2 linked regions of the Arthrobacter globiformis genome follow. The main gene of each other region encodes a partner of the protein of the gene in region 2 in a complex. Links are inferred from orthologs where the notes say so. Each region holds a gene or a part of one and is shown on either strand. Other genes may lie near its edges. The genes, in order: dnaN and dinB.

Evidence for each region.
Region 1: the proteins of dinB (region 2) and dnaN are in contact, whole or in part, in a solved structure (PDB 1OK7), measured with the Escherichia coli proteins. The link is inferred for Arthrobacter globiformis from one-to-one orthologs.

What each region holds. Positions count from the first base shown.
Region 1 is NZ_JAUSZX010000001.1:232,926-238,941, reverse strand. What follows is about bases 1,620-4,481. They hold dnaN (DNA polymerase III subunit beta), read right to left. Parts: upstream 3,682-4,481; coding sequence 2,557-3,681; downstream 1,620-2,556. Other genes in these bases: dnaA (chromosomal replication initiator protein DnaA), read right to left, coding at 4,218-4,481. Also shown: QFZ23_RS01110 (DUF721 domain-containing protein), read right to left, coding at 1-305; DNA replication/repair protein RecF, read right to left, coding at 292-1,494; more of dnaA, read right to left, coding at 4,482-5,639. UniProt on the Escherichia coli protein: Confers DNA tethering and processivity to DNA polymerases and other proteins. Acts as a clamp, forming a ring around DNA (a reaction catalyzed by the clamp-loading complex) which diffuses in an ATP-independent manner freely and bidirectionally along dsDNA.
Region 2 is NZ_JAUSZX010000001.1:1,965,813-1,971,906, reverse strand. What follows is about bases 266-3,205. They hold dinB (DNA polymerase IV), read right to left. Parts: upstream 2,346-3,205; coding sequence 1,185-2,345; downstream 266-1,184. Other genes in these bases: QFZ23_RS09030 (polyprenyl synthetase family protein), read left to right, coding at 3,032-3,205; QFZ23_RS09035 (hypothetical protein), read left to right, coding at 2,487-3,032; QFZ23_RS09045 (DUF3040 domain-containing protein), read right to left, coding at 483-854. In the rest of the region: division/cell wall cluster transcriptional repressor MraZ, read right to left, coding at 1-101; more of QFZ23_RS09030, read left to right, coding at 3,206-4,123; QFZ23_RS09025 (Rv2175c family DNA-binding protein), read right to left, coding at 4,175-4,528; QFZ23_RS09020 (hypothetical protein), read right to left, coding at 4,724-4,864. UniProt on the Escherichia coli protein: Poorly processive, error-prone DNA polymerase involved in translesion repair and untargeted mutagenesis. Copies undamaged DNA at stalled replication forks, which arise in vivo from mismatched or misaligned primer ends.

The sequences.
Region 1 (6,016 bases), 1.7 Mb from region 2 along the record:
GCCGGCCACTCGGCCATAACCGAGCCGACGGCCACCGGGGAGGTCCAGCCGCGTTCGGCGACCAGCCGCCCCACGACTTTTCCCAGCCCCAAGGGATCGCGTCCGGTGGAGTGGAACTGGCTGAAGCCCCGCGTTCCCTGGGCTCCAGTACGTGGTTTTTGGCTGCCGCCTGCTCGCGGCGCTTTCCGGCGGACCTCTCCGCGTGCGGCCGCTGCCTCACGCATCCTGTTTAGCGCCGCTTGGGCGGCATCGATTTCATCGGGATCGCGGCCCGGCTGCAGGCCGCCGTCCTTATCCCTGTTCATCGATTCCTCCCGGGATAACCTTCACCCGCCGGCCCGCAAGCTCGTCCGGAATATCGGCGTCGACGGCGGCGGTCACCAGCACCTGCTCGGCGCCGGCAACTATTTCCGCCAGTTTACGCCGCCGCTGGACATCAAGTTCGGCGAAAACGTCGTCCAGGATGAGGATCGGTGCTGAGCCTCCGGTGCGGGCGTCGTCGAGCATGACGTAGTAGGACGCCAGCCGCAGGGACAGACACATGGACCACGTTTCACCGTGCGAGGCGTAGCCCTTCGCCGGTGCCTGCCCCAGCACGAGTTCCAGCTCGTCGCGGTGCGGACCCACCAGCGAGATGCCCCGTTCGAGTTCCCTGCGGCGGGACGCCGCGAAGGCCTGGACGTAGCGTTCGGCAAGCTCATCCACGGACAGAAGCCCGAGATCCTCGGCCGGGGTTGCCTGCCCCGATGGAGCTGCCGAAGGGCTGGCGGGCTCGCCGTCGTCGTCCATCATGTTCTGCAGAGTTGAGCGGTAGACCGCATCCGCGGCCTTGGAGCCATCGGTCAGTTGAGCGTAGGCATTGTTGAGGTGGGGCCGCAGGCGCTCGACGAGTTCCAGCCTGGCATGGAGCAGCTCCGCTCCGGCCCGTGCCATGTGCTGGTCCCAGACATCGAGGGTGGCTTCGTGGCCGGCGGTGAACTTTCCGGCCCGTCCCGACTTCAGCAGTGCGTTGCGCTGTTTAAGCACGCGGTCATAGTCGCTGCGGGTGGCGGCGTGCCGGGGAATCAGGCTCACCAGGAGCTCGTCCAGGAAGCGGCGGCGGTTCGACGGATCACCCTTGACGAGCGCCAGGTCCTCCGGGGCGAAGAGGACGGTGTGGCAGATGCCCAGCAGGTCTCTCGCCCGGACGGGGTTGCTGCGGTTGATGCGTCCCCGGTTGGCCCGGCCGCCGTTGATCTCCAGCTCCAAAATGGTGGATTGTTCGCCCCGGACCAGCTTTGCCCGGATCAGGGCGCGGTCCGTTCCGAAACGGAGCAAGGGACCGTCAGCACTGACCCGGTGCGAACTGAGGGTTGCCAGGTAGCCGATGGCTTCCATCAGGTTGGTCTTGCCGATTCCGTTGGAACCGACCAGGACCGTGACCCCCGGATCAAACCGGAGATCCACCTGGGCGTAACTGCGGAAGTCGGTCAGGGACAAGTGTTCTAGGTACACGCGATCTTCAAATTCTCGGGAACCGTCGGTCCGGAAGCCGGCCGGAACCCGGACACGGAGCTACTTGGCCGGACGGGTGGCATGCCCGCCGAACTGGTGGCGCAGCGCGGACACCATCTTCATTGCCGGCGAGTTGTCCTCGCGGGAGGCGAACCGGGCAAACAGCGCAGCGGTGATGGCGGGGGCGGGGACCGCATTGGCGATGGCCTCCTCCACGGTCCAGCGTCCTTCACCGGAGTCCTCGACGTAGTCGTCGATCGAGGCAAGTCCCGGATCCTCGTCCAGGGCCTTCACCATGAGGTCCAGAAGCCAGGACCGGACAACTGTCCCCTTCTGCCAGGCGCGGAAAGTGCCGGGGAGATCGGTCACGATTTCCTTGGCGGCGAGGAGTTCATAGCCTTCCGCGTAGGCCTGCATCAGGCCGTACTCGATACCGTTGTGCACCATCTTGGCGTAGTGGCCGGCGCCGACGCTGCCCACATGGACGAAGCTGTCCGCGCGGTCGCCTTCGGGACGGAGCGCGTCAAAGACCGGAAGGGCACGTTCGATGTCCTCGGCGTCGCCGCCGGCCATGAGACCGTAACCGTTCTGAAGGCCCCAGACTCCGCCGGAGACGCCGCAGTCAGCGAAGCGGATTCCTTTTTCGGCGAGGGCCGCGGCATGCTTCTGGTCCTCGGTGAAGCGGGAGTTGCCTCCATCGATCACCATGTCGCCGGGCTGCAGCTTGGCACCGAGCTCGGTGATGACAGCGTCGGTGATTTCACCGGCCGGAACCATGACCCAGATGAGGCGCGGCGCAGGAAGGGCGGCGATGAGTTCGTCCGTGGAGGCAACATCGGTGACCTCGGGGTTGCGGTCGAAGCCAGTGACCTCGACCCCGCCCTTGCGCAGCCGTTCGCGCATGTTGAAACCCATTTTTCCAAGGCCGATCAGTCCGATATGCACCGTGTGAACTCTTTTCTGCGCGGATGGTTAGGGATGGCGGTCCACCCAAACAGGTAGCAGCTCAAGGCGTTCTGAAGGCTCGGAAGCCCCTCAGCTGCTACCTAGTTGGGATGTGGCTTAGTTGGGCAGGCGCACCGGCATCACGAGGTAGCGGTAGTCGTCCTGGTCCTCGCCGTCGACGTCGTTCTGCGCGGTGATCATGGCAGGTTTGGGTGCCGTGGTGAAGGAGAAGCGCACAAACTTGGTTTCAATCACGCTGAGGCCTTCAACCAGGTAGTGCGGGTTGAAGGCAACGGTGATGTCATCGCCCGAGAGTTGCGCCTCAAGTTCTTCCGATGCCTGGGCGTCCTCACCGGTGCCGGCGTCGAGGTGCAGCTGGCCCTGCGTAAAGGCGAGGCGGACCGGGGTGTTGCGTTCTGCCACGAGCGAGACGCGGCGGACCGCCTCCACGAGCTCCTGGGTCTGCACCGTGGCATGAATCGGCGTGGAATCCGGGAACAGCGAGCGGATCTTGGGGTAATCGCCGTCGACCAGCAGCGACGTGGTGGTGCGTCCGCCGCTTTCAAAGCCGATAAGCCGGCTGTCGTCGTCGGCGATGGCCAGGTTGATGTCACCGCTGCCGCCCAGAGTCTTTGCGACCTCGTTCAGCGTTTTGGCCTTGACCAGGGCACTGGTGGAGATGCCCGGAGTGACGGGCTTCCAGGGAACTTCCCGCATGGCGAGCCGGTAACGGTCCGTGGCCAGGAGGGTGATGAGGTCGTCCTCGATCTCCATCCGCACGCCCGTGAGGATGGGAAGGGTGTCGTCCTTGCTCGCGGCGATGATCACTTGGGATACAGCCTGGGCGAACGCGTCACCGGCGACAGTTCCGGTGATGGTGGGCAGCGCAGGCAGCGGCGGGTATTCAGCCTCGGGCATGGTGGCCAGGTGGAAGCTGCTTCGGCGGCAGGTGAGTGTCACCTTGTTGCCGTCGGTTTCGATGTCCACCGGCGCCGAGGGCAGGCTGCGGCAGATGTCCGCCAGGAGCCGGCCGGAGACCAGGATGGTGCCTTCCTCCCTGATGTCGGCAGGAATTTCAAGCCGTGCGGAGGTCTCGTAATCGAAGCTGGACAGGCTGACGGTTCCGGATTCGGCCTTGAGGAGGAGGCCGGAGAGCACCGGTACGGGCGGCCGCGGAGACAACGACCGGGCTGTCCATGTGACGGCTTCTGCCAGGACGTCCCGTTCGACTCTGAACTTCACGGAAGGGTGCCGCCTTTCATTGCTGCTGCCATTTTCTGAACGGGAACTCGCAAGGAGCCCACAAGACCGTTGCCCCCAAGTCCCTGAACCTGCATGGTCCGCGCATGGCCGACCGCGAACAAACCCAGGGATGGGAGCGCTGCAGACAGCTTAGCCGGAACTACAAGGATTTCCCCATCCCCGCCAGTGATGCCAGCTCTGCCGGCAGCCTGGTGGCCGATGCTTGGGCCGGTGCGTGGAGGTCGCGGAAGGAGATTGTTGTTTGAGGGAATTCGATTTTTTGGGATTAGTAGTGTTAATAACTGCTGTGGAAACTGTGGATAAGTCGGTTTCACGGCTCGGATCCGCGGTTAAGCCCTGTTCATGGACTGTGGGTTCGGCACGTTTTAAACAGGCTGTGGATGTTGACAAGATTTTGGCCCGGTTCCGTGATCCACAGACGCCTTAAGGGTTTTAAGCCCATTAACCGCGGTTGTCCCCTTAACTGTCCACAGGGTTATCCACACGCACCTGTTAATAAGGTAAAGAACCTTGGATCAGGAGTCGCGCTGCTGCTGCTTGATCCGGTTGGTGAGCTCGGTGACCTGGTTGTAAATCACACGACGCTCGGCCATGAGTTCACGGATCTTGCGGTCGGCGTGGATCACGGTGGTGTGGTCGCGTCCGCCTAGCTCCTGGCCGATCTTCGGCAGCGACATGTCGGTCAGTTCGCGGCACAGGTACATGGCGATCTGCCGTGCCGTCACCAGCGTCCGGGTCCGGGACTTGCTGCAGAGCTCCTCCATGCTGAGCTTGAAGTAGTCCGCCGTCTGCTGCAGGATCTGGGCCGACGTGATTTCCTGGGCGCCGTCGTCGGTGATGAGGTCCTTGAGCACCATCTCGGCGAGAGCGACGTCCACCGGCTGGCGGTTGAGGCTGGCGAATGCCGTGACGCGGATGAGGGCGCCTTCGAGTTCGCGGATGTTGCTGGCGATCTTCGAAGCGATGTACTCCAACGCGTCGTCCGGGGCGGAGAGGCCTTCGCTGAGGGCCTTCTTCCGGAGGATGGCGATGCGGGTTTCCAGCTCAGGCGGCTGGATGTCCGTCAGCAGGCCCCACTCGAAGCGGGACTTCATCCGGTCCTCGAAACCTGCCAGCAGCTTGGGCGGCTGGTCCGAGGTGATGACCACCTGCTTGTTGTTGTTGTGCAGCGAGTTGAAGGTGTGGAAGAACTCCTCCAGCGTCCGGTCCTTGCCGGCCAGGAACTGGATGTCATCGATCAGGAGGACGTCGACGTTGCGGTACGTCGTCTTGAAGCTGGCGCCTTCATCGTCACGGATCGAGTTGATGAAGTCGTTGGTGAATTCCTCGGAGTTGACGTACCGGACGCGGATCCCGCTGTAAAGGCGCCGGGCGTAATGGCCGATGGCGTGCAGCAGGTGGGTCTTACCCAGACCCGAGTCGCCATAGATGAACAGCGGGTTGTAGGCCTTGGCAGGGGCTTCTGCCACGGCGACGGCGGCGGCATGGGCAAACCGGTTGGAAGATCCGATCACGAAGGTGTCGAAAACGTACTTGGGGTTGAGGCGGCCGAATTCGTGCGAAGTGCTCGGCAGCATGGGCTGGGGCTTCAGCTCAACGGAGGGATCGTTTGCGAGGGAAAGCTCGACGGCGGGTTCCGGCTCTTTGTGGATGGGCACCAGATCGGTGTCGACGTCGATCGCGCAGCGGATGTCGTCCGAGAAGACGTTGCGGAGCGCGTCATCGAGAGCGTCCTTGACCTGGGTCTGGAGCACTTCCCGGGTCAGTTCGTTCGGCACTGCAACGAGAAGGGTGGAACCGATGAGGCCCTGGGCCTGCGCGAGGATGACAAAGCCGCGTTGCCGGGGCGAAACGCGGTCGTCCTGTTCGAGAAGATTCACCACGCGCCGCCAGGAACTTCCGACAGTGTTGGCGTGGTTGGCTTCGTCTACTGTCATCAAATTTGGTTCCTCAAAGCTTGCTGCCTGCATTACATGCAACCGCAAGCCCGGAACCAGGGTCCTGGCCCGGCTTAATCCACAGGGTTATGCACAGTCCGTGGATAATCGGCTACTGGGACACTCTAGGGGATGAAAAGCCTAGAAGATAGCTGGGAAGTGCCTTGTGGATAATTACACCGTTGTGGTTCGAAAACGGCCATTGTGAGCTGCTTCATCCACAGGTTCGGCACCCCGTTAGCCACAGCTGGGGAAACACGGCGGGTGGCTTGCTGGTTTGACTCCCTGCGGCGTTTTGCCCTAACGTTGTGGAGTCCTTTGTGCCTGCTTTCTGAACCCATTTTGGACTTCCGGACGCTCCGCGTGTTCCGGGAAAT
Region 2 (6,094 bases):
CGCGTGAGAACAAGTCCGCCGGCAAGCTCCTCACGGAACTTGGCGGGAAGAATGATCCTGCCCTTTTCGTCAAGACGCGGTGAGTGTGTCCCAAGGAACACGTCCCACCGCCCGTCTGCCGTCAGAAGCCGAACAACCCCCGCGCTGCCACTACCCTCTTACCCGCTCCACTTTACTCCACTTCTCCCCACAGTCAACGCGACGCGTGTATTTCTCTGCAGCTTGGACAAACATTTTTCGGCGGAATGGCGGGGATTTTGGGCGGGGGTGGAAAGTGGAGGGAAATTGCCCGGTCCACTGACGGCGGCCACGGTGAGATCGGGCCCTGGAACACCGGTCCCGGCACCAGTTCCGGGGCTTAAAGCGGAATGACCCGCCGCGGCGGGTCATTCCTGGACTATTGGCGCCCATCCGGGATGGCCCCGGTGGTGCGATGTGGAGGATGGTACGAAGTGGAGGTGGTGGGAAGTGGAGCGGCGGGCTCAGGACTCCCCGCGGCGCCTTTCATCCCATCGCTCTTCGAGGCTGTTCATAAAGGAGCTCTTGCTCTTCGACTTTCGGCCATGCCCGCCGGCCTTTGCTTTGCCTGCCGCAACGCTGCGCATCGTGGCAAAGTAAACTCCGGCACCCATGACGACGAACCCGAGGACCCCGACAAATATGTTCTGGAGGGAGACCCCCACCAGGAGGAGCAGCACCCCGGCCAGCGTGGCCAGTACGCCAATCACGATGTGCCGGGTGGACCAGCTGCGGCCGGGATCCGAGCCCATGGAATTGGCGAACTTTGGATCGTCCTCATGCAGTTGCCTCTCGAGTTGCTCGAGCAGCTTCTGTTCGTGCTCCGAGAGCGGCATCACGACCTCCTTAAGTAGGCCAACGTCCGGACAGGTCAGAACCGGTTGTTCCTGCCTCGTCAACGACCGGCATGCCATCCAGGTTCCCGGCCTGCCAACCTCGGCAGATCCAGCGATTCAAGCATACTGACGCGGCGGGTCAGGTGATCCACACATGTCCAGACGTTCGAAATCTTTGTATCTATAAGGATAGTTTGTTAGGCGCTGTTCTGAAAGACGCTGTTCACGGGCGGCAACACTCCCTGGACCTTGAACTGACACGGATCTGCGGTCACGAACACGGTTTCCCGCGTCCGCGGATGTCGCGGGAATCACTCAGCCGGAATCGCATCAGGAGTTGCCGCTTCCCGGCTCAAGCAGCCGGGCCGGAAGCACGGACTTGCTGCCGAATTTCCCTGTCACCTTGTCCAGCGCCTGTTCGGCGGCCCGCCAGTTGTCATCGCGCCTGTCCAGGCTCAGCTGTAGGGATGTCTGGGCGGCCGCTTCCAGCTGCTCCGCACGGACGCCCACCAGCCGGACCGTCAGGGGCCGGCTGCCCAGTGACTCCAGCAACTGGATGGCCACGGCATAGATGAGCTGCGCGCTGTCCAGCGGCGTGTGGACGGTGCGGCTTCGGGTCACGGTGGAGAAATCGGCGTACCGCAGCTTGAGCGCCACCGTCCGGGCCACCAGCCCGGAAGCGCGGAGCCGCTCCGCAGTGCGGTGGGACAGCCGCAGCAGCTCCCTGTGCAGCAGGGCATCGTCCGCCGTGTCCGCGGCGAACGTTTCCTCCGCTCCGATGCTTTTCTCAACCCGCACCGGCGTGACCGTCCGGCTGTCGATGCCCCAGGAGAGCCGGTGGACGTGCTCACCGGTGGCGCCCAGCACCTTCTTGAGCGAGGAGACCGGCGTCGCGGCGACGTCCGCCACGGTACGGATGCCCATGCGGGCCAGCACCTCCGCCGTCTTTCCCCCGACACCCCACAGGGCATTGACGGGAAGGCTGTGAAGATACGGTACGGTCTGCTCCGGCCGTATGAGCAGCAGGCCGTCCGGCTTGCACCGGGTGGAGGCGATCTTTGCCACGAACTTGCTGGCGGCGATCCCCACGGACGCCGTGATGCCCAGCTCGCCGGCAACCCTCCGCCGGATCAACTGCCCGATTTCCAACGGCGGACCGAGCCTGCGGATCGCGCCTCCGACGTCCAGGAATGCCTCGTCAACACTGAGCGGTTCAACGAGCTCCGTGATGGACTCAAATATGGCCATCAACTGGCCGGATACCTCGTAGTACAGCTTGTGCCTGGGCTCGATGATGGTGGCCTGCGGACACAGCCGGTGCGCCACAGCCATGGGCATCGCCGATTTCACGCCGAACTTGCGTGCCTCGTACGACGCAGACAGCACAACGGAGCGCTCCGCCGGAAAGCCCACGATGACCGGCTGGCCGCGCAGGTCAGGGCGGGCGCGCAGTTCAACCGAGACAAAAAACGCATCCATATCGACGTGCATAATGCTTGCCCGCCGAAGGTCCCGCAGCCGCGCTTCCGCCTGCTCTCTGTCTTCGTCCGGCCCCACAACTGCAATCCTATGCCCTGCACCTGACTAAACTGGAGGCTGAATCCGGCATCAACACCCAGGAGGACCACACCTGTGAAGGTCATTGGAACGCTCATGCCTGCCCGCCTTGGGCTGCTCGCCGCTGGAGCGGCCGTAGTGGCGGCGGCGTCAGCGTGCACGCCACAGGCCCCTGGTTCCGCAACGCCCGCGGCAACGGCACCGGCCCCCTCGTCCGCAGTGGCGACTGCCACGGCCTCAGCGGCCGCAGCCGCCAGCCCGAGTGCATCACCTGGCACGTCGGCCACCGTGGGAGCGCTTGTCGCAGGCTTCCCGTCAAAGCTTCTTCCCGTGATGCCCGGGACCAAGGTGGTGGCCAGCAGCTTCGACAAGTCAGCATCCCCGGCCACCGCCGCACTGGTGGGCTCAACCGCCGCCAAGCCGGCCGCCGTCGTCGCCTACTACACCAAAGCCCTGGAGGCACAGGGCTTCAAGGCCGTTCCCGGCAGCACGGTGGGCAGTGTGGCGTCCAAGGACTTCGTGCGGGCGGGCAACGAGACGGTTAACATCGCCGTCCCCGCAACCGGAGGAGTTTCCACCTTCACTATCGGCGCCAACGTGACGCCCGAGTCCGTCAAGTGATGCTGGCCGAGCAGCTTCGCGTGGAGCAGGCGGACTTCGTGGCCGCCGTCGCGGGAAAGCTCACAGACTTTTTGACGACCCGGCAGTCGATCATGACGGCAATCTCGCCGGACATCGATCCCATCATGGGGTCCATCTCCAACCTGGTCACCGGCGGAAAGCGGCTGCGTGCCCTCATGTGCTACTGGGGGTGGCGCGGAGCGGGCGGCCCCGCCGCGGCAGAGGACATCGTCACAGCAGGCGCCGCGCTTGAGCTGTTCCAGGCGGCAGCCCTGATCCACGACGACATCATCGACCGGTCGGACACCCGCCGCGGCGGACCTAGCGTACACCGCCGGTTCAGCCAGCTCCACGAGTCCCAGGGCTGGGCCCTGGACAGCGAACGCTTCGGCCACGCCGCGGCCATTCTGGCCGGCGACCTCTGCCTGTCCTTCAGCGAGGAAGCCTTCACCGACATCGGCGAAACGGCAGCCTCTGGAAGCAGGGCAAGGCTAATCTTCAACCTTATGCGTTCGGAGGTCATGGCCGGCCAGTACCTGGACATCCTCGAAGAGGTGGCCGGGCCGGTCCGGGACCGCGCCGGGGCCGTCAGCCGCGCCCAGTCGATCATCCGCTTCAAGTCGGCCAAGTACTCGACGGAACATCCGCTCGCCCTGGGCGGTGCGCTCGGCGGAGCCTCGGACGAACTGCTCCGGGGCTACTCCGCCTTCGCCCTCCCCCTGGGCGAGGCCTTCCAGCTTCGCGACGACGTCCTGGGCGTTTTCGGGGACCCGGTCACCACCGGAAAGCCCGCGGGAGACGACCTCCGGGAAGGCAAGCGGACCGTCCTCGTGGCCTTCGCCCTGGACCTGGCCACCCCTGAGGAGTCCGCGTTCATCGACTCAAAGCTTGGCAGCCCCGAACTGAGCGAGGAAGACGTGGCCGAGATCCGCCGGATCATCGCGGACTGCGGGGCGCTGCAGGCCACGGAAGTGTTGATCGAGGAATTCGGCGCAGCGGCATACGCAGCACTGGAGCTCCTGCCGCTGGAAGACCTCCCCAAGACCGCGCTGCGGCGGCTGGCTGAGGCGACAGTGAGCCGGGCCGCCTAATCGGCTGGCCCGGCCCGTTTACCAGGCTGGGTAGTTACCAGGCCGGGGTAGTTACCAGGCCAGGGACTGCGCCCGACGTCGGATTTCCGTCTTGCGCCCCTCGCGGAGGGCATCGATGGGGCGCCCGCGCAGTGACTCGTCAGGGGTAAAAAGCCAGCCGATAAGCTCCTCGTCCGAGAAGCCGGCGTCCGACAGCACCACAATCGTGCCCTTGAGGCTGTCCACGACGTGACCGTCCTGGAGGAAAGCCGCGGGCACCGAACGGATCCGCCGTTCCCCGATCCGCAGGGCCGCCAGCGCGCGCTCGTCAAGGAGCCCGTGGACTTTGGTAATGGACACATCCAGCAACTGGGCAACATCGGGCAGGGGCAGCCAGTCGCCTACAAGGGTTTCTACAGTACTCACGGGTCAAGGTTGCCATGGCGGGCGCCCGCAAGCCTAGTCGAAGCAGCGCACGCGTGCGCCCGCTCCATTTTCGCGCGCGACACTCCCAGCCGGGCAGATTTTCCGGCTGAAAGCCGATTCTTGTGCTAACCGAAAAATCGTGAGAGATTCACATAGATAACATTCGCAACACAATTAACATCAGTAACATTGGTATCACGAGCAACTGGCATGACCGACAGCATTCGCCGCTGAGAAGAGGATCTTTCCCATGACGACGACCCGCTCCACCAAGCAGTCACCCCGGCCGGGCCTGCCCCTGATCGCGGCCACGACGGCCACGCTCCCCGCCGTCATGCTTTCCTCCCTTGCGGTCGCCCAGCCCGCAGCGGCCGACGCCCGGGACCAGCACGGTGCCCGCGACACTCGCCGCCGCCATCGAGGCCCAGGCAGCAGCAGTCAAAGCTGGCATCATCCCCGCAGCCTCCGTGCCGGCCGCGCTCCCGTCGGGCCTTCAGCCCACCCGCGTCACCCCGACGGCCCACACGGTGGTCCGCGGGGACACGGTCAGCGGCATCGCCGGCCGGTACGGGCTGAGCACCACTGCCGTGCTGAAGCTCAACAACCTGAAGTCGAACTCCGTGATCTACCCGGGGCAGCGGATCAGGCTGAAGGCTGCCGCGGCTCCGGCGGCCAGGACTGCTGCGGCGCCTGCCAGCACCGCTGCCAGGACGTACACGGTCAAGTCCGGCGACACGCTGGGCGGCATCGCCGGTCGGCACGGCGTCAGGCTCTCCCAGGTGCTCAGCTGGAACGGGCTCAAGGTGACGTCGATCATCTACCCCGGTCAGAAGATCCGCCTCGGTGCCGGCACGGCTGTTGCGGCGGCCCCGGCCAAGGCGGCAGCACCGGCCGCCGCCCGCTCCGCCTCCTACGTCATCAAGTCCGGGGACACGCTGTCCGGCATCGCAGCCAGGCACGGCGTCAAGCTCGCGGACGTCCTGTCGGCGAACCGGCTGAAGGTCACCAGCGTCATCTACCCCGGCCAGAAGCTCGCCATTCCCGGGAAGGCCAGCGCCGTCCAGCCGGCATCCAGCGTCACGCCGCTCGTGCCCAGCTCCTTCCTCGGCTACACCTACCCGGCAGCCGTGGTCAGCTCGGCCAACAAGAACAAGGCCCTGCTCAACTCCTCGCCGGTTCCCTCGCTTGCCCAGATGCAGTCCATCGTGGCCGACACGGCACGGCGGATGGGCGTGGATCCGGCGCTGGCACAGGCCTTCGCGTACCAGGAATCCGGGTTCAACCAGCGGGCAGTGTCGCCGGCCAACGCCATCGGCACCATGCAGGTCATCCCCTCCTCGGGCGAGTGGGCATCCGACCTGGTGGGCCGGAAGCTGAACCTTCTTGATCCGTATGACAACGCCACAGCCGGAATCGCAATCATCCGCCAGCTGATCCGGACCAGCAAGAACCTGGACTACGCCATCGCCGGCTACTACCAGGGCCAGTACTCGGTCAACAAGCACGGAATGTACACCGACACCAAGCACTACGTCGCAGCCATCAAGGCACACCGCAAGAGCTTCA